4 regions of the Paenibacillus taichungensis genome follow, and region 2 is predicted to be linked to each of the others. Evidence: predicted binding sites of a transcription regulator. Region 2 holds the regulator's gene; each other region holds the start of a gene.
What was found. Region 2 encodes Rex, which represses fermentation and respiration genes when NADH is low (regulators of the CRP and FNR family bind a similar motif). Its sites were predicted from a motif close to TTGTGAAATATTTCACAA; they were not measured.
Positions count from the first base shown of each region.

Region 1 (5,307 bases), 180 kb from region 2:
ATGCCGTCACTGACGTTGGGCTGCGGATCGTATGGACGTAACTCGACTTCTTCCAACGTAACCGCTGTGAACTTAATCAACGTGAAAAGGGTGGCTCGCCGTACCGTGAATATGCAGTGGTTCAAAGTGCCGAACAAAGTCTACTTCGAAAAAGGTGCAACACAGTATCTTGCCAAAATGCCGGACATCACACGCGTAGCCATTATTACCGATGCGATGATGGTCAAACTCGGTTATGTGGAAAAAGTAGAGCACTATCTGCGTCAACGTCAAATGCCAGTAGCTATTGAAGTGTTCTCTGATGTCGAACCCGATCCATCGACAACAACGGTAGATCGCGGTACAGAAATGATGCGCCGCTTCCAGCCAGACTGCATTATCGCACTCGGTGGGGGATCACCGATGGATGCTGCCAAAGCGATGTGGCTGTTCTATGAATATCCTGACACAGACTTTAACGACTTGAAGCAAAAATTCATGGATATCCGCAAACGGATCTACAAATATCCACGTCTCGGCGTGAAAGCGAAATTCGTAGCGATTCCGACAACTTCGGGCACAGGTTCGGAAGTAACATCGTTCGCGGTTATTACAGATAAAAATCAAGGAAATACCAAATATCCGCTGGCAGATTACGAGTTGACACCAGACGTGGCGATCGTGGATCCTGAGTTTGTATATACTCTGCCTAAAACGGCTGTCGCAGACACAGGTATGGACGTACTGACGCATGCGATCGAAGCGTATGTCTCCGTTATGGCGAATGATTACACGGATGGACTCGCGATCAAAGCGATTCAACTGGTATTCCAATACCTCGAGCAATCGGCGCTGCAAGGTGACAAATTGGCTCGTGAGAAAATGCATAACGCTTCGACGATTGCCGGTATGGCTTTTGCCAACGCATTCCTGGGCATTAACCACAGCTTGGCGCACAAATGGGGCGGTCAGTACCACACTGCACATGGACGTACCAATGCGATCCTGATGCCGCACGTCATTCGCTACAATGCGAAAAAACCGACGAAGTTTGCATCGTTCCCGAAATATTCGCACTTTGTGGCAGATGAGCGTTATGCCGAAATTGCCCGCATTCTGGGATTGCCTGCACGTACAACAGAAGAAGGGGTGACCAGCCTCATCAATGCCATTCGCAAACTGAATAAAACATTGGGTATTGAAGAGTCGTTCCAAGAAATCGGATTCGATGCCAAAGACTTTGAGGCACATGTCGATTATCTGGCAGACCGCGCATTCGAGGACCAATGTACAACAGCCAATCCAAAACTGCCGCTGGTGACTGAACTGGCAGATGTGTACCGCAACGCTTTCTACGGCAAGTTTGAATAACAACTAAAGCAGCAGTATGATTCAGGCATATAGTCAGGGTTCCCCGTAAGGGGAGCCCCGATTGCCGTCTTTCCTGTAAAAAAAGGTATAACGTAATCCTTGCAGTTGTCTTTTTTAAAAGAGGTTACACGGAATCCGTGATGTTACTTTTTGAACCAGGTATTCACACCATAACGAAGAGGGAAGAAAGAACTGAAGAAGCGAAGCGCTCGCCTTTATCCCCGTATTTTACCCTTAAAAAATAGAATCAATAAAATTCGGGGGTAACAGCGATCGGAAGTTGTTCTGTCCGCGCAGTGGCTAAGTGTGAATTTGCAGGGTTCACCATGACACAGCACAGGTGGAGTGAGGATGGTCACAAACTTTGTGATAAAAATCACAGATGATGAAAGAACGAAGTCGTATACTGAAAATGTAAGAAAAACATTCATCCGCGGTTCCGGTTCCCAAGTAGAGAGAACATGTTCCGGCTTACATGTGAAAAATATCACATTAATCGCGGCTCTGGGCACAGATGAGACGAGTGAAGCATCCTGTCATGTGTCCGGAAATCCAAATTTGTGGAGGGATTACTATGTCGGTGATCGAAAAAGATGTCAAACAACAAACAGGTTGGAGAAACTTTACCAAAGGAACATGGACGAAATCCGTAGATGTGAATGATTTTCTAGTACGCAACTTATCACCTTACTATGGCGACGAAGCATTTCTTGCAGGTGCAACTCAGAATACAAAAGAGTTATGGGATATCGTATCCGATCTGACCAAAAAAGAGCGCGATAATGGCGGGGTACTCGATGTTGACGTAAACACGCCAGCAACGATTGTTTCTCACCAACCCGGTTATCTGGATAAATCCAAAGAGCAGATTGTTGGTGTTCAAACGGATGCTCCATTCAAACGTTCCATTCAGCCATTCGGTGGAATTCGCATGATGATTGATGCTTGTGAAGCTTATGGTTTTGAAATGCCTCAAGGCGTCATTGATATATTTACGAACATCCGCAAAACACATAATCAGGGCGTATTTGATGCTTATACATCCGAAATGCGTGCAGCACGTAAAGCAGGGATTATTACCGGTCTGCCTGATGCTTACGGCCGTGGCCGGATCATCGGTGACTATCGCCGGGTAGCTCTGTATGGCGTGGACTTCCTGATTCGAAATAAAAAAGGTGAGCTGAATGCGCTTGAAGTCGATGTGATTGATGAAGATGTCATTCGCCTGCGTGAAGAACTGTCTGAGCAGATTCGTGCATTGCAAGAATTGAAACAACTGGGTGAAATGCATGGTTTCGATATTTCGTTGCCAGCCACAACCGCAAAAGAAGCGTTCCAATGGCTCTACTTCGGTTACCTGGCTGCGATCAAAGAGCAAAATGGTGCGGCAATGTCGCTCGGACGTGTTTCTTCGTTCCTTGATATTTACATTGAACGTGATTTGCAAGAAGGCTTGCTAACTGAAGAACAGGCTCAAGAACTGGTTGACCATTTTGTTATGAAACTGCGGATCGTCAAATTCCTGCGTACGCCAGATTATAATGAATTGTTCAGTGGAGACCCAACATGGGTAACTGAATCCATCGGTGGCATGTCCGTAAATGGAGAAACCCGTGTTACGAAAAACAGCTTCCGTTTCCTGCACACCCTGAACAACCTTGGCCCTGCACCTGAGCCGAACCTGACTGTACTTTGGTCCACAAAGCTTCCGGAGGCTTTCAAACAATACTGTACGAAAGTATCCATCGAAACGAGCTCCATCCAGTATGAAAATGATGATCTGATGCGTCCGATCTACGGAGACGATTATGGTATTGCTTGCTGCGTATCTGCGATGAAAATCGGGAAACAAATGCAGTTCTTCGGCGCTCGTGCGAACCTGGCAAAAGCATTGCTGTATGCAATCAACGGCGGTCGTGATGAGAAATCGGGAGCACAAGTTGGACCTGAATATCCGGCGATCACAAGCGAAGTGCTGGAGTACAATGAAGTTATGAAACGTTTCAAACCGATGATGGAATGGCTCGCCAAACTGTATATGAACTCACTCAACGTCATTCACTACATGCATGACAAATACAGCTATGAGCGTATTGAAATGGCCCTACATGACCGTGACATTGTACGTACGATGGCTTGTGGTATTGCTGGTCTCTCGGTTGCAGCAGACTCTCTGAGTGCCATCAAGTATGCGAAAGTCAAACCGATCCGCAACGAACAAGGCATCGCAATTGATTTTGAAATTGAAGGCGACTTCCCTTGTTACGGTAACAATGAAGACAGTGTCGATAGCATTGCAGTTGAACTGGTGGAAAGCTTCATGGGCATGATTCGCAAACACAAAGCGTATCGTAATGCGATCCCAACACAGTCTGTACTGACGATCACATCGAACGTAGTGTATGGCAAAAAAACAGGTACAACACCTGATGGCCGTAAAGCAGGCGAACCGTTTGCTCCAGGGGCGAACCCAATGCATGGTCGGGATAAAAAAGGTGCACTGGCATCCCTTGGCTCAGTAGCCAAACTGCCGTACGAACACAGCCTTGACGGGATCTCTAACACATTCTCCATCGTGCCTAAAGCACTCGGAAAAGAGTCAGACACACGTAAATCCAATCTGGTTGCCATGATGGACGGTTATTTTGGTCAAGGGGCACACCATCTGAACGTGAACGTATTTGATCGCCAGCAGTTGATTGACGCGATGGATCACCCGGAAAACTATCCGCAGTTGACTGTACGGGTATCCGGTTACGCGGTTAACTTCATCAAACTGACACGTGAGCAACAACTCGATGTCATTAACCGGACCTTCCACGGTTCGATGTAACACGGGCTTAACTTAACAGTTCATAGGAGATAGGAGTAGAACCTCCATATTAAACGCACAGCGGATGCGATACAGAAAGGAAGAGGCAGCATGGTTAATGGACATATTCATTCACTCGAAACTTTCGGGACGGTTGACGGCCCAGGCATCCGCTTCGTGCTTTTTATGCAGGGATGTCTGCTCAAATGCCAGTATTGTCACAATCCGGATACATGGGCACTGGATGGTGGCAGGGAAATGAGTGTGGAGGAGGTACTGGCTGAAATCGAGCCATACCTGTCCTACTATCGCAGTTCCGGCGGAGGACTTACGGTATCCGGCGGGGAGCCAACATTACAGGCTCATTTTGTAGCCGAAGTTTTCAAAGAAGCGAAACGCCGCTGGGGATTGCATACTACGCTGGACAGCAACGGTTTCAATGAACCGGATCGGATTCATGATTTGTTAGATAACACGGACCTGGTTTTGTTGGATCTGAAGCACATTAATGATGAGAAACATATCAAGCTGACAGGTAAATCCAACGAGAGAACATTGCGCACCGCACAATGGTTATCGGACAATGGACGAAAAATGTGGATTCGCCACGTGTATGTGCCAGGGATTCACAATGAGGAAGAAGACTTGCTTAATCTGGGGCGGTTTATTGGAACGCTAAATGGAGTCGAGAAGTTCGAAATCCTGCCTTATCATCAGATGGGTATTTACAAATGGCAGGCGCTGGGGAAAGCCTATCCGCTTGACGGTGTTCCTTCTCCGAGTGATGAGGAAGTAGAACGAGCGTATCGTTTGATTGAACAAGGTCGTACGGAAACAGCTGGCGTGGCTTGTTCCAATAAGTAAATATTTATATATAGATCTACCAACCAAGCAGTCTTTGCGAACATGTTTCGCAGGGGCTGTTTTTTTACTGTTATCAATTGTAAATGCAAGATTATTTGTCCAGTGAAGGATTTTATCCCTCTATTGATGAATTGTCATCCTTACGATGTAAGCTACAACTTTTTATAATCAGAGTGTAAAGCCAAATGCTCAATATCTTGAGGGGGGTCATACGAATGAAAAAAGGAATGACATTACTGCTTTCATTATTGCTTATCGCATCATGGACATTGGCAGGTTGT
Region 1 is NZ_CP194720.1:1,386,758-1,392,064, forward strand. It holds gene adhE (bifunctional acetaldehyde-CoA/alcohol dehydrogenase) at 1-1,350, shown strand, start outside; gene pflB (formate C-acetyltransferase) at 1,925-4,183, shown strand; gene pflA (pyruvate formate-lyase-activating protein) at 4,274-5,026, shown strand; gene ACR1R9_RS06385 (extracellular solute-binding protein) at 5,242-5,307, shown strand, end outside.
Region 1: a site for Rex is predicted at 1,826-1,843, ahead of pflB (formate C-acetyltransferase). Genes of this name have one in related genera too.

Region 2 (5,307 bases):
CACCATGACATCCTGGTTATCCTTATTTTTGCCGATCAGGGTCCAGTATATGTTGTCTCCGCCGTCTTTCTGTCCCCAAACATACTTACGTAGCTCTTCGTGGGACGTAATCCCCAGCTGTTCCTGGGCCGCCTGTATGGCCAACGCCTCTTCCTTGCGCTGATCCTGGGTAACATAGACATAATAACGCTGAAGTCCAAACAGAATCAGAACCAGGAGCAGCAGCGAAATCCATATCCACTTCTTTTTTTTCTTCAAAAGCCGAACTTCCTTTCCCTATGACGATGCTGTCCTTGTAATTATCGGGCAAGCAAACTGTCAAATGCCAGCTGAGACTCACGCAGAATGCGCTCTTCATCCATCGTAAGACATTCGCCATGTTTAACCACTTGTTTACCATCCACCCACACATGCTCCACATCTTTGGCCGATGCCGAGTAGACCGTATGGGAAATCAGATCCGTATGCGGATAGAAATGGGCTTGTTCGATGTTCAACGCGATGAAGTCAGCCTTCATGCCAACTTGCAGAGCGCCTGTATTATTCAGGAATATGGATTTGGCACCATATGAAGTTCCAAGCAGAAGCGCTTCCCCTGCCGGCACTGCAGTAGGGTCACCAGATACACCTTTATGAATCAACGCAGCCAATCTCATCTCTTCAAACATATCCAGGTTATTGTTACTTGCTGGTCCATCTGTTCCCAGGGACACAGTCACGCCTGCTTTCAACAGATCAGGTACTCGTGCAACACCCGAAGCCAATTTCAGGTTACTACCTGGATTGTGGGAAACTGCTACATCATGCTTTGCGAGAATCTCGATCTCTTCATCATTCAGATGGACAGCATGTGCAACCAGAGACGGACGAGAGAAAAATCCTAGTTTCTCCAGATGTGCAACCGGACGCAGTCCGTAATCAGCCACGTTCTGGTCCACTTCGCGAAGCGTCTCAGACATATGCGTATGCAAAGGCAGATTCAGGTCATGAGCAACCTGTACCAGCTTCTCTATGTAATCTGGTGGGCAAGTGTAAGGGGCGTGTGGAGAGATTACGGTTGTAATTCTTCCGTCTGCCTGTCCATTCCATTGACGAGCAAATGCTGCGGACTCTTCCAGCTTACGCAGTTGTTCTTCTTCTGAGCAAAGTCCGATTACCCCACGTGCCAGAGCAGCCCGAACGCCGGATTGTTCCACCACTTTCGCCACCTGATCCATATGATCATACATATCCAGGAAAGCTGTTGTTCCGCCTTTCAACATTTCAAGAACGGATAGAGATGTACCCCAATATACGTCTTCAGACGTCATTTTGGCTTCCATTGGCCACATTTTCTCCTGCAACCATACTTGTAACGCGAGATCGTCTCCATGGCCTCTCAGAAGCGACATGGCCGCGTGACCATGCGTATTGATCAGACCCGGCAAGAAGAATAGTCCTTTTCCGTCCACCTTTGTCAGACTTTCGTCTCCTTCCGGCAATGTCTCACCAATATGCACAATCTTGTCATTCTCCACAACCATAAAACCTTGAACCACTTTCCAATTCGTACCCTCACTCACGGCAAATTTGCCGTTGTGAATGACCCATCTATTTGTCGTCATCTTCCTCGTCGTCCTTTCCATTCTCCAAGTAATAAGCCAGACTAAGCAAATCCGTCGTAAAATCGGCATGATGAATACGAATATGCGGCGGAGTCTTCAGAATCGTTGGCGCAAAATTCAGAATCGCTTCAATTCCTGACTCAATCAGTTGATCTGCAACATTTTGGGCTTCCGTATCCGGAACCGTGATAATACCTATACGAATGTTGTCTTTTTTGACCGAATCCGTTAATTCATTCATTGGTTGCACCGTCAAACTGTTGATTTGACTCCCAATCTTCGGACCGTAGGCATCAAATACAGCGACGATCTTCATGTTGTCTTTGAGATAGGCATTGTAATTAGACAAGGCATGTCCCAAATTACCTGCTCCGACAAGAGCTACATTGATCTGCTGGTCTATTTTTAAAATATGGCGGATTTTCTCAATGAGATATGAAACGTCATACCCGATCCCTTTACGACCAAAGTCACCGAAGTAAGCCAGGTCTTTACGAATCTGGGCAGGATTCAAATCCAGCCTCAGTCCCAGTTCTTGTGAAGAGACCGTATTGACTTCGCGCTGATGCAGTTCATTCAAATAACGCAAGTAAACAGGCAATCTACGCACCACGGCTTCCGAAATTTTATCTGATTTCATTCATTGCTCCCCCTTACAAAGGCCACGATAGATAGATGAAAAAGATGAGCACCCTGTCGAAAACGAGCAAAAAGATTACTGAGTTAAACAGGATGCTCGTTGTTATATAATGGATAATTGCTTTTATTCCTTTTAATTGCTTTACTCGCATATCCACGAAACAAAAATTATATTACTTAATTTTACCGCCAACCACTGGCGTCTTGCAATAATGGAAGCTACAGAGCGTATCTGTTTATTGTTGCTCTTCGGTCGGTCTCTCGAGCCATTCCGAAATACGAGGAACCATCTGTTCTGTGAGCATGTGCTCCATTTTAGGACCAGGTAATGAATATAAAAAGTACTTGCCATAATACGCTTCAATAACGCGTGTATCGTATACAATTACAATGCCTCTGTCTTTGCCTGTACGAACCAGTCTGCCAAATCCCTGTTTGAAACGGATGACGGCTTGTGGCACGGACAGCTTCATAAACGGGTTTTTCTTCTGCTGCTGCAAAAGCTCGCTCTTCGCTTCGACTAATGGATGATTCGGTGGCTGGAACGGCAGTCTGACAATCGCGAGACAAGTCAGAGCCTCTCCTGGAATGTCCACCCCTTCCCAGAAGCTGCTTGTGCCAAGAAGCACCGTTGCTTTTGCATCTTGGAAGCGGCGTGTAAGCTTGGAACGGCTGCCACTGTCCACCCCTTGCCCAAGCAAAGAAATATCATTGCCTGACAAGGCCTCCTTAAGTGGGTCATAGACCTGGCGCAGCATGCGATAGGAGGTGAACAACACCATCATACGTCCACGAGTGGCAATAGCCGTTTCCGCGAGGGAGTGCACGAGCATATCCACAAAGTGGGCATCGCCTACACTGCCCTTCACGCTTGGGAAATCACGCGGAATGACGAGCAGCGCCTGTTCTCGATAATTGAACGGTGACGGCAACATGGACGTTAACAAACGGTTATTCTCGGCAGCTTCCTGCAAACCCAGCTGTTCGATCATGAATTGAAATGATTTGTCAACGGAGAGCGTAGCCGATGTAAGCACAACGCTTTTCTTTTTATCAAAGAACATATCCTTCAATTGTGCACTGACATCGACAGGAACAGCATAGAGCTGAAGTGATTTACTGCGGAACTGGCCGCTGGCCTCCATCCAGTAAACGGTGTTGGCATCATCCATCCGCATGAAGAAACGCAGATTATCCTTAATCGTTGCCAAGTCCTTGAGCAGACCTGAGATATCCGTAATCAGACTATCGGACTGATAATCATCCTGATCTTCTTTCACTTCAAGCAGCAGCTTGTCGCCTTTACGAATCAAATCACCTAGAGTGACATAGATTTGGTTTTCAGCATCCTGCAATTCCTGCCATTTAGCTGGTTTTTGTGAAGGCTTCAGTCTAAGAGAGAATTGTCCTGTCTCGCCTGGAGAAGCATCGCTGCGTTCAGGCAGCAGGCCAAACAATGTATCACTTAGTCGATCCCACATCTCTTTGACTTCGACCGCAAGCGGGAACATCTGATCAATCATGGAGCCCCACTGTACCGAATTTTCGTGACCCGATAATTGAGAACGAAGCATCGGCAGTTGGCCATTACGGCTATCTTTAAACAGTCGGGTCAGAGTATGAACCAACGTGAAATATTTCATATGAAGACCCAGATGCTTACCTGCTACGTCCTCCAAATGATGTGCTTCATCGATGACGAGACTTTCGTAGGCCGGCAGCAGCTGATGTGCTGCTTTGACATCCGTAAATAATTTCGAGTGATTGGTAATGACGATATCAGACAGCCCGGCTTCATGTTTGGCCCGGTGATAGAAACATTTGCGGAACCAAGGACAGGAACGTCCAAGACAAGACTCAGACTCACTCTGTACCGTCTCCCAGAAGTCTCCTCCGCGCCCGCTTAGATTAAGCTCCTCGTCGTCTCCAGTCTCCGTCTGAGTAAGCCAGACAATCATCTGAGCCGCTGTAAAATAATCCTCTTTCGGTGTAGCGAATTCACGTTTATTGATTTTGTGCTCAAACTTACGCAGACACAGATAGTGCCCACGTCCTTTGAACACTGCTGCCTTGAACGGGAACGGAACCACCTGGGTCAGCATAGGAATATCCCGCTCTCTCAATTGCTCCTGCAGGTTGATGGTATGTGTGCTGACCATGACTTTCTGTTCCTGTTTCACACTTTCATAGATGGCAGGCAGCAAATACCCAAGTGATTTACCTGTACCTGTTCCAGCTTCAATCAAGAGATGTTTCTCTTCATCCAAAGCTTGTCGTACACTGCTGAACATCTGAGTTTGCGCCTCACGCTCCTCATAATGGTCCAGCGTCTCCTTCAGGTTAGCTCTAACCTGATCCATGAACTGCTCAAAACTTACGCCTTCCAGCGGATTACCTTCTCGCTCATCGCGTGGTGAGCCTATATCGGTCCAGTCACTCACGTTCAGGGCGAGCTGGCGGTAATACGTATGACCATCCAGATCCTGAATCGGCTCTGCTTCCTTCTCAGTACGCATTCCATCAAAGAACCAACCCAAGTCACTGTCTTCCGGCGCAAACAGGTCACTGAGGCGCTGAATCGTGATCAGCGGCAGTGCACGCAGCTCATCGAGGCACTTCAGTAATACAAAAGCTGTTGCGAGAGCATCACTGTCTGCCTGATGAGGGCGGTCATGCTGAAATCCGAATTCCGAAGACACATAACCGAGTTGATAAGACCCCAGTGACGGAAACGTGATCTTCAGGAAATCAATCGTATCCAGAATCCGTCCGGTAAATGGCAGATAACCGCATCGATCGAGTGCATTTTGAAGAAAATGAAAATCAAAAGCAACGTTGTGTCCAACAAGAACAACATCGTCAAGCAGCGGAACCATCTCCATCATCATCTCTTCCAATGAGGGAGCATTCGCCACATCTTCATCAGTAATACCGGTTAACCCCGTAATAAACGGAGGAATCGGTACACCTGGGTTCACATAAGAACTATATATTTGAGTTATGCTGTAGTCATGATCTATGATGGCAAGTCCGGCCTGTATTATCTCACCGTCGGACTGCGTGC
Region 2 is NZ_CP194720.1:1,571,484-1,576,790, reverse strand. It holds gene ACR1R9_RS07325 (DUF5590 domain-containing protein) at 1-258, opposite strand, end outside; gene ACR1R9_RS07320 (amidohydrolase) at 300-1,604, opposite strand; gene ACR1R9_RS07315 (redox-sensing transcriptional repressor Rex) at 1,591-2,244, opposite strand; gene dinG (ATP-dependent DNA helicase DinG) at 2,480-5,307, opposite strand, start outside.

Region 3 (5,307 bases), 190 kb from region 2:
CTTCTCCAAGCCATTCAAAGCGCTGATGGGCACAAGTTGTGATCTGAAATGGCGTGAAGCCAATGAGCAGGAGATTATCTGGTGTGTGAATCCATCCCATCCGATTGCCGAGGGCATCAACAGCAAGATAATTCTGGAAAAAGAAGAAATGTACGGGGAATTCTTCGATATTCCAGTACCGGATGAGCTGGTGTTTGTAAGCAACTTCCAAGGCGGAGAGGTATTCCGGAGCGGATGTACGTTCCTCCGCGGTTCAGGTAAAATCTTCTATTTCCGTCCAGGTCATGAAACTTATCCGACCTTCTATAATCCGGAAATTTTAAAAGTGATCAGCAATGGAGTGAAGTGGGCATATCCTACGCGCAACGTTAAGCCTGAATTTGGCTTCAGCGAGCCTGTGAGATCACTTGGTAACGTGCTGGTTTAAGCTGCAAATTGGCTGTATGAACGCATAAAATAAACGATAAACCAGAGAACCCTTCTCCAAGTCAAGTATGACTGTGGCAGCGGGGTTCTTTTTGGGTAAGATAGCTACATGGGAGTTAGACGATATTTTCCCATGGTTCCGTTGTCCCATGTGATGTATACTGAGTTGTATCATCGAAGTTGAGTTATGCTCTAAAATTTTAACTTTTTAGCGGCAGACGTTTTCTTTGAGACTTAAATATGTTATTATGAAATATACTAACTAAACGTAAGTTGAGTGATCTCTAAAGAGGTGATTAATGTGGAAGGCCAAGATTTGCGGATGTGTCCGCGCTTTGAGACGGCGTTTTCTTTTCTGGGTAAGCGCTGGAACGGTCTGATTATTCAAACGTTGATGAGTGGTTCGAAGCGATTCAAGGATATCTCCAACCTGATACCATCCATGAGTGATAAGATGTTGTCAGAACGGATGAAAGATCTGGAAAGCGAAGGAATTCTGATCCGTCATGTCTATCCGGAGACGCCAGTTCGTATTGAATATGAACTGACAGAGAAAGGCAAGGCGCTACAGCCTGTTATGAATCAAATTCAAGACTGGGCAGAGCAGTGGGTTGAGTAGTAACAGCTTCCCCGGCTCAAACTAAGTGAACTGTTGGGATAAAGGCTCTTGGTTTCCAGTGGAAATCAGGAGTTTTTGTCTTCACGGTCCTGCACATGTTGTCGCGAGTTGTAGTATAATTGTAAATAAAATGGCCGCAGGCGGCCGGAGCGAGGAGGCCACTTGTCATGAGAGAAGAAAGCTTATCCCGTGAAGTACGCTACGGCAAGCAAGATATTGCAGAACTTGAGAGCGCATCCATCCAGGTACATCTAATCTACAAAAAAGCTGCGGAGCTATTTAAACGAACTTCATATTCCGCGTCGGTTAAGGATGATGTTGCAGGAGAGAAGACTCATTCCACGAATAGCAATGGTCAGGTAACGGCTCCGGCGGTACTGCAAAAATGGATTCAGACAGCAAGAGGCTGGAAATGTATCGGATGTGAACTGAGACAACCCGATTCCATCGGAGCACAGACTGAAGCCAACTTTCATGAAGAACGTGTGTATCTGGATGTGGGCGAAGGTCGTTTTGTTCAAGCGGAGATGCTGATTCAGGCGATTGTATGGTCACAATATGAGAAGATCCGCCTGTTCGCGCCTTGGCTGGGTGATGACACCTTCTACACTGTACAGGAGCTGGATGTGATTGCCCGTTATATTGTACCTACCTATTTCTCCGAACGGCCGCTGCATGAGCAGGGCAAGGTATCCAAGGTACACCATTCATATGGTCAGATTCCGTTCTATCAGGAATATGTGGATGCACCTTCGTTCTGTGTACAGGTGGACGGTGGATTACTTGAAGGGCGTTTGCTGACAGGTGTTTATGTGTCGGAGGAACAGTTCTTTGGGCTCAATCCGTATCTGAAGGATGGAGACGGGGGCCGTACCTACATGCAGGCTTGTGTCCAGTAACCATGTTATTCAATAGACCTTAAAGATAATTAGGAGCCAAAGGGCCTGCTTGCAGGCTCTTTGTGCTGTACAAACCAGTTATGGACGCTACTGGATGAAAAGTAACGGCATTGACACTTTTTTTGCATGAATTTTGTGCCATAATAGAGGTTATGGACAACAGGGTGAATGATTTTACGCAGGGTGGTGTTACCTACATGAAGAAGAGAATCCCCGGTTACATAGGTATATGTCTGCTTATTCTGGTTATATTAGCCGGTTGTAGCGAGACACAGCCTTCCGAACAGCCAATCGTTAAAGAGACCGAATCGCAGAATACGATCACTGTGGCAGTGGATGGCAGCACTTTTTTGCCTGACGCAACGAAGTCCATTAAGAGAGATTTTAGTGAAGGTCTGACGCTCAAGAAAGCACTGTTGAACAGTGGACTTGTCGATTTTACAGCAGATGGAAAGCGGATCCAATCCGTGGGGGAAGTTTCTCTGGACTCCTCACTTAGCTGGGCAGTCAAACTGAATGGCAAGGATATTGACCCGGAAAATTGGGACATGGAACTTCATGTCAAAGATGAAGTGATCATATATGTAAAAGCCGCTGACAGTGGGGGAGACGATGTTGTTTACCAAACAACATTACTCAAGGTGAGCGGTGGAAATATTATGCCAAATCTCAATCGTCAATATGCCGGGGTGTATGTTCAGGAATGTACTGTGCGTGATGTATTGAAGTCCAGTGGGATTGTAAGAATGTCGGAAAACAACAAGTTCGTCGTTTCCGTTGAAAATGTAATTCCCCGGATGAACCAACGCTGGATGATCATGGTGAATGATAAGGAACTGATGGAAAACGGTTTGGACATGAAATTGAATCCACGTGATGCAGTAAAGCTTGAGTTGACTACTGTATCTTAAGTATAACAAAAGCCCAATCTTCGTTATAGAAGATGGGCTTTTTTCATTTGCGTATCAAATGTTTACAAGATGGGGAAAGCGTCAAATCAAATTCGGCAAATCTCGTTAGGACACAATTCACAGTGACAGATGCCCTGGAGCATGTGCAGATCCTTGATGACAATCATGCCGTTGTCGTATTCAATGGCGTCTTTTTTACGCAGATCGCTTAACATACGGTTGACACTTTCACGGGTCGCTCCAATCATATTGGACAGATCCGTGTGCGTTATTTTTTTATGAATCATGACATGCTCTCCATGGGGTTCGCCGTAGGAATTGGACAATCGAATTAGCGTGGAGCAGAGTGCACCTGGTTTCCCATATAACATCAGATCACGGAATTTGGTTTGGGTTAACCGGTGATGGATACCCATCCATTTCATAAAGTCGATCGCAAAGTCACAGTGTTGGCAGATCAGCATCTCCAGGTCTTTATGCTCCAGTACACCGATCTCACTATCCTCCAGCACTTCCGCCGAAAAGCTGTGTTTCGATCCGAAGAACGGATCAGCCTGCCCAATCATATCACCGGATTGATACATGTACATAATCAGTTCCTTGCCTTCATCCGTGGATTTGGTGATCTGAGCACGGCCCCGTTTCATATAATAAAGTTTGTCAGAGACATCTCCTTCCCAATACAGATGGGTTCCTTCCGGATAGGTTCTGTCCTTCATCGTTACGAGCAGATGGTTGAAATTCGCTTCCGAGAAACAGTTGGTATTTCCGCGTTTTTCCAGTACACTCAGTTGTTCTCTCATAAGTCTATCTCCCCTTTGTGTCCATCGGACGGCCTTCTGCAGCTTGGACTGGCCCCCGTGGTTCGCCGCAAACCGTTGCCGTCCTGATCAGGGTCATCTCTCGGCCGGGAAGGACGGTACAAATTGCGGTGGTTCAATTTTTAAGTTCAGTATATACCTTATCTTGCCGTTTGAGGGGCGTGGAAAGGGGGCAAAAATGGCGAAATTTCAAACATTGTGATTAAATTCACTTTCTGAAGGGGAGGATGAATCTGACAGCCCTATAGTTTAAATAGGAAGTGTAAATGGCTAAGTGAGGGACACTAAAAAACTTAAATTAAATTTGTTATACTTTGTGAAAAAAATCACATAATTAACTCTTTCCCCATGATACGATGTGAATGTAAAGAAGAGAGACAAACCAATACGAACCTTTAGGAGGATGAGGGAGATGGCTGTAAAGAACGAAGTCGCCCCAGTAAAAGAACCGACAGCAGGTCAGTATATTCAAACGTTAATTGACAAAGCGAATAAAGCACATGCAGCATTCATGTCCATGGATCAGAAACAGATTGACCGCATCGTGCAAGCGATGGCGCTGGCAGGTCTCGACAAACATATGATGCTCGCCAAGATGGCCGTGGAAGAAACAGGCCGGGGTGTGTATGAGGATAAAATCACCAAAAATATATTTGCAACAGAGTATGTATATCATAGCATCAAATATGACAAAACAGTAGGGGTTATTGAAGATAATGAGTACGAAAGTTTCCAGAAAATTGCGGAGCCTGTCGGCATTATCATGGGGATTACCCCGGTAACGAATCCGACATCCACCACAATGTTCAAAGCACTGATTTCCATCAAAACGCGTAACCCGATCATCTTCGGTTTCCACCCATCTGCACAGAACTGTAGCCGGGAAGCTGCCAAAATTTTGCGAGATGCTGCAGTGAAGCATGGTGCTCCAGCGGATTGTATCCAGTGGATAGATGATCCTTCAATGGATCGTACAAACGCGCTGATGAATCATAACGATGTGGCGCTCATTCTGGCAACAGGCGGGTCAGGCATGGTACGGGCGGCATACAGCTGTGGTAAACCGGCACTGGGCGTAGGGCCAGGGAACGTACCTTGCTTTATTGAGAAAAGCGCAGATATCAATCAAGCGGTAACGGATCTGATTTTGTCCAAATCGTTTGATAACGGCATGATCTGTGCTTCCGAGCAAGCAGTCATCATCGAAGAACCGATCTTTGATCAGGTGAAAAAGAAAATGATCGCGAACGGCTGTTACTTCGTCAACAAGGATGAGGCTGCGAAACTGACCGCAGGTGCGATTAATGCTGAGAAATGTGCGGTGAACCCGGCGATAGTTGGTCAATCTGCAGTCAGCATTGCGCAAATGTGCGGTATCGAGGTCCCTGCTAACACCAAAATTCTCGTAGCCGAGATTGAAGGGGTAGGTACAAAATTCCCGTTGTCGGCTGAAAAACTAAGCCCGGTACTGGCTTGTTACAAAGTGAAAACGGCAGCTGAAGGGATTGAGCGTGCAGCAGAAGTGGTTGCTTTTGGCGGCATGGGTCACTCCTCTGTTATTCATTCGACGAACGAAGAAGTCATTGGCAAATTCGCAGAGCGTCTGCAAACCGGACGGATTATCGTGAATT
Region 3 is NZ_CP194720.1:1,381,407-1,386,713, forward strand. It holds gene ACR1R9_RS06345 (ThuA domain-containing protein) at 1-427, shown strand, start outside; gene ACR1R9_RS06350 (winged helix-turn-helix transcriptional regulator) at 749-1,045, shown strand; gene ACR1R9_RS06355 (hypothetical protein) at 1,213-1,944, shown strand; gene ACR1R9_RS06360 (hypothetical protein) at 2,142-2,855, shown strand; gene ACR1R9_RS06365 (Crp/Fnr family transcriptional regulator) at 2,942-3,658, opposite strand; gene adhE (bifunctional acetaldehyde-CoA/alcohol dehydrogenase) at 4,089-5,307, shown strand, end outside.
Region 3: a site for Rex is predicted at 3,991-4,008, ahead of adhE (bifunctional acetaldehyde-CoA/alcohol dehydrogenase). Genes of this name have one in related genera too.

Region 4 (5,307 bases), 2.5 Mb from region 2:
CTTGTAGCTGCAAGCGAAACGAACAATTTCGAATATCATCAGGAACCTATGAAAGGTGACAGCATCTGGTTGACGTTGCTGACTTCCTTTATTCCTTTGATCATTATGTTCCTGCTGTTCTTCTTCCTGTTTAATCAGGCTCAAGGCGGCGGCGGTAAAGTAATGAACTTTGGTAAAAGCCGTGCTCGTCTCTACAACGAAGAGAAGAAACGGGTTACGTTTGAAGATGTTGCGGGTGCTGACGAAGAGAAACAGGAGCTTGTTGAAGTCGTGGACTTCCTCAAAGACCCTCGTAAATTCGCAGCAGTAGGTGCACGGATTCCTAAAGGCGTACTGCTTGTAGGTCCTCCGGGTACAGGTAAAACCTTGCTCGCTCGTGCTGTTGCCGGTGAAGCGGGTGTGCCATTCTTCAGTATTTCCGGTTCTGACTTCGTTGAAATGTTCGTCGGTGTCGGTGCATCTCGTGTACGTGACTTGTTTGAAAATGCGAAGAAAAACGCCCCATGTATCATCTTTATCGATGAGATTGATGCTGTAGGACGTCAGCGTGGTGCTGGTCTTGGTGGTGGTCACGACGAACGTGAACAAACACTCAACCAGTTGCTCGTTGAAATGGACGGATTCGGAGCCAATGAAGGTATTATCATCGTTGCTGCAACGAACCGTGCTGATATTCTGGACCCTGCCTTGCTGCGTCCAGGACGTTTTGACCGTCAAATCACGGTTGATCGCCCTGACGTGAGAGGTCGTGAAGCGGTTCTGAAAGTACACTCACGCAACAAACCACTCACCAAAGATGTGAAGCTGGACATTATTGCGAAGCGTACTACCGGATTCTCTGGTGCAGATTTGGAAAATCTCTTGAATGAAGCGGCATTGCTTGCGGCACGTCGTAATCGCAGAGATATCTCCATGCGTGAAGTAGACGAAGCGATTGACCGTGTCATTGTTGGTACGGAGAAGAAAAGCCGTGTTATCAGTGACCGTGAAAAACGTATTGTTGCTTATCACGAAGCAGGTCATACCATTGTAGGCTACTTCCTGGAACATGCCGATATGGTACATAAAGTTACCATTATTCCGCGCGGACGTGCGGGTGGATATGTAATCATGTTGCCAAAAGAAGATCGTATGCTTGTTACCAAGCAAGAATTGCTGGACAAAATTACTGGACTCCTTGGTGGCCGCGTTTCCGAAGAACTGTTTATCGGTGAAATCGGTACGGGTGCATACAGTGACTTCCAACAAGCGACGGGTATCGTCCGTAGCATGGTTATGGAGTACGGTATGAGCGAGAAGCTGGGACCTATGCAGTTCGGTAGTTCGCAGGGACAGGTATTCCTGGGTCGTGATATCGGTCACGAACAGAATTACTCAGATTCCATTGCTTACGAGATCGATCAGGAGATGCAACGCTTCATCAACGAATGCTATGAGAAGTGTAAAGACTTACTCGTTAAACATTCTAAAGAAGTGCATCTGATTGCGAACACGTTGCTGGAAGTGGAGACATTGGAAATGGATCAGATCAAGCAATTGATCGAGACAGGTGCCCTGACTCCAAAAGATGAGAACAGCAACGATGGAGAAGGTACGCCTAGCGAAGGCGGAGAAGCGATCATCGACAACATCGGTGATGTACGCGTCCGTATCCAAGGCAAAGATGAAACGCCTGAACCACCAGCCGGAGATATTCCTAACGAAGCTCCGAATCTGGACAAAGGAAACAGCAATGACCCGGATGATGGTGGAACGAAGCCAACGTCTTAATTTATAACACCATCTGTCTTATAGTGGCAGATGACAAGGAGAGCCTTCGGGCTCTCTTTTTTTATGTATTCCTTCAAATTGTATAGATAATGATAACCGGGAGCTATAGGGCGAACTACGTAGGAAATGGGTGGTTATGCCCTTGTTCTGGGGCGATTTCATTTATTGACAGAGTCGTGAACGTTGTGTACATTAGGTGTTAAACCGCTTGTGATTCGTTTCTCAAGCGAAAATAACGACTTGGATTTGCCATATGAAACAGCGTATAAGGCTGTCCCGATAAGGAGAGGATCACAGGTGGAAGCTCTGGCTTTAGAGCGCAAGGCTGAGATGAACCGGGAGCTGCGCGAGCGGCTGATGGAGTTGAAGAAGGAACGGAATGCCATTATTCTTGCCCATTATTATCAACGTGACGAGGTACAGGAAGTCGCTGATTTCCGGGGAGATTCGTTTTTGCTGGCTCAGAAGGCGGCACAAACCGATGCGGATGTTATCGTTTTCTGCGGAGTTCATTTTATGGGTGAAAGCGCTAAAATTCTTGCCCCTAACAAAACGGTTATCATCCCCGACGAGCGTGCAGGCTGCCCAATGGCGGACATGGTGAACGTTGAAGGCTTACGTAAATTGAAAGCACAGCACCCGAATGCCAAAGTTGTAACGTACATCAATTCCTCAGCTGAGATCAAGGCAGAGACCGACATCTGTTGTACATCGGCCAATGCTGTCAGAGTCATTCAATCTGTTGATTCCGATGAAATCATCTGGGTACCGGATAAAAATCTGGGACATTATGTGCAACAACATACAGACAAGAAAATGATTATCTGGGAAGGTTACTGCAATACCCATGATATGCTGACTGTCAAAGACGTGGTAGAGATGAGAGCGAAGCATCCAAATGCCGAGTTCGTTGTTCACCCGGAATGTCGTCCTGAGGTTGTAGAGATGGGTGATTTCGTAGGTAGCACAACCGCCATTCTGGAATATTGTAAGAATTCGTCCGCTAAAGAATTTATCGTAGGTACCGAGGACGGTACAGGATACCAACTGCGTCTCGATAGCCCGGACAAACAATTCCACTTTGCTACCAAGTTCCTCGTATGTCCGAACATGAAAGTCAATAACTTGAAAAAGCTGGTTAAATGCTTGGAAACGATGAAGCCGCAAATTTACGTGCCTCCAGCCGTTGCCGACAAAGCCAGAGAATCACTAGAGCGCATGTTACTGGTGAAGTAGCATGCGTTACTCTTGCTCCAAGACAGGTGAAATAACATGATACCGCAATATTTAGTGGATTTTGATCTGTCCGCGCTGCCGATGGTGGAGACGGATGTGCTGGTTATTGGTTCGGGCATTGCTGGTTTGTTTACTGCGATCAAGGCGAGTGAACAACGCAGTGTGTTGATGATCACGAAGAAGTCGTTACTGGAAAGTAACACCCGGTATGCGCAGGGGGGAATCGCTGCGGTTATCGCTGAGGATGATTCACCTGCCTACCATTTGCAGGATACACTTGTTGCAGGAGCGGGATTATGCCGCTCCGAAGCAGTAGAAGCATTGGTGAACGAGGGCCCGGATGGAGTAAAAGAACTGATTCGACTGGGTACTTTGTTTGATCTGGAGAACGGCGAGTTGGCGTTGACGCAGGAAGGTGCGCACAGCCACCGCCGTATTTTGCATGCCAATGGGGATGCAACGGGATATGAGATTGTGCGTGCACTGGCTGTACAGGCGAATGAACATCCGGGGATTAAAGTGTGGGATGAGCATTTTGTCATTGACCTGATTACAGAGCAGGGAGAATGTGTAGGTGCGCTAGTACAGAAGGCTGACGGTTCGCAAGTATTTGTGAAGGCAGAGGCAACCGTTCTCTGCTCTGGTGGGGCTGGACAGTTGTATCGATATACGACCAATCCGGAAGTGGCTACAGCAGATGGCGTGGCGATGGCCTATCGTGCCGGAGCAGTTGTCCGGGACATGGAGTTTATCCAATTCCACCCGACCTCCCTTTGTTATCCGGGAGCACCACGTTTCCTGGTGTCCGAGGCTGTACGTGGCGAAGGAGCTTATTTGCGCAATGTGAAAGGCGAGCGCTTCATGGAACGGTATCATGCACAACTTGAACTGGCACCACGGGATATCGTTGCGCGGGCCATTGTCAGTGAGATGGAATCGACAAACAGTACCTTTGTATATTTGGATATCACTCATGAACCAGCAGAGATGATTAAACATCGGTTTCCTACCATTTATGAGACCTGTATGCGATACGGACTGGATATGACCACAGACTGGATTCCAGTTGCTCCTGCTGCACATTACATGATGGGCGGAGTGAAGACGGATCTCAGTGGGGAGAGCAGCATTAGCCGGTTATTTGCCTGTGGTGAGGTATCTTCTACTGGAGTACACGGAGCCAATCGTCTGGCGAGCAACTCTCTGTCTGAAGCAATCGTATTTGGCCGGAGAATCGTGGATCGAATTCAATCCCTTCCTCCGCTTGCTTCACTCCAGACAAAGGTTTCCACATTAACAAGTATTCGCAGGATCATAAAGGAAGAGCAGAAGCCGGTGTCCGAAAGACGTTTGCGTCTGCAAAAAATGATGGTGCGTCAAGTGGGGCTGCGCCGGAATGGCGCTAACCTGCAAGCAGCAATAGAGAAACTGCAACATGAACTGCAATTTTTTGATCAGAAGTTTACTCACAAAGAAGAGATGGAATATGCCAACCTTTTGACCTGTGCCTGGTTGGTTACCACTGGAGCATTACACCGCGAGGAAAGTCGGGGAGCACACTACCGTGAGGATTTCCCGCAGCGTGACGATGCCGTATGGCAGAAGCATAGTCTGCAGCAGCGAGAACAAGCGATTGTGGAGGAATTGATGTCATGATACTGAACGGATATAATGAAGGACTCATCGAATCAATTAAAAACTGGCTTCGTGAGGATGTTGGTGCAGGGGATGTCACAACAACTGTGACGATTCCCGCCGGCAGTCAGTCCAAGGCCGTGATACATGCCAAAGACAATGGAATCATTGCAGGAATTACGGTAGCAGAACTCGTGTTTCAGGTAGTGGATCCTGGCCTTGCGTTCACACCGATGGTAAAAGACGGTGATGCAGTTACGCATGGTACGATTCTGGCTGAGGTAGAAGGAAGCACACATAGCTTGCTGACAGGAGAGCGTCTGGCCCTTAACCTGCTTCAGCGCATGTCTGGTATCGCTACCCGCACACGTACTTATGTTGATGCGTTGGAAGGCCTTTCTACACGTCTGGTCGATACTCGTAAAACAACACCGGGACACCGCTTGCTTGAAAAATATGCAGTGCGGGTTGGTGGCGGAGCAAATCATCGGTTCGGCCTCTATGATGCCGTCATGATTAAGGATAACCACATCAAGGGCGCAGGCGGGATTACTGAAGCTGTACAGCGTGCGCGATCTGTCATTCCGCATACAATGACCATTGAAGTAGAGACCGAAAACATGGAACAGGTCAGAGAAGCCTTGCAGGCTGGGGCAGATATCATTA
Region 4 is NZ_CP194720.1:5,969,851-5,975,157, reverse strand. It holds gene ftsH (ATP-dependent zinc metalloprotease FtsH) at 1-1,770, shown strand, start outside; gene nadA (quinolinate synthase NadA) at 2,068-3,006, shown strand; gene nadB (L-aspartate oxidase) at 3,043-4,662, shown strand; gene nadC (carboxylating nicotinate-nucleotide diphosphorylase) at 4,659-5,307, shown strand, end outside.
Region 4: a site for Rex is predicted at 1,979-1,996, ahead of nadA (quinolinate synthase NadA). Genes of this name have one in related genera too.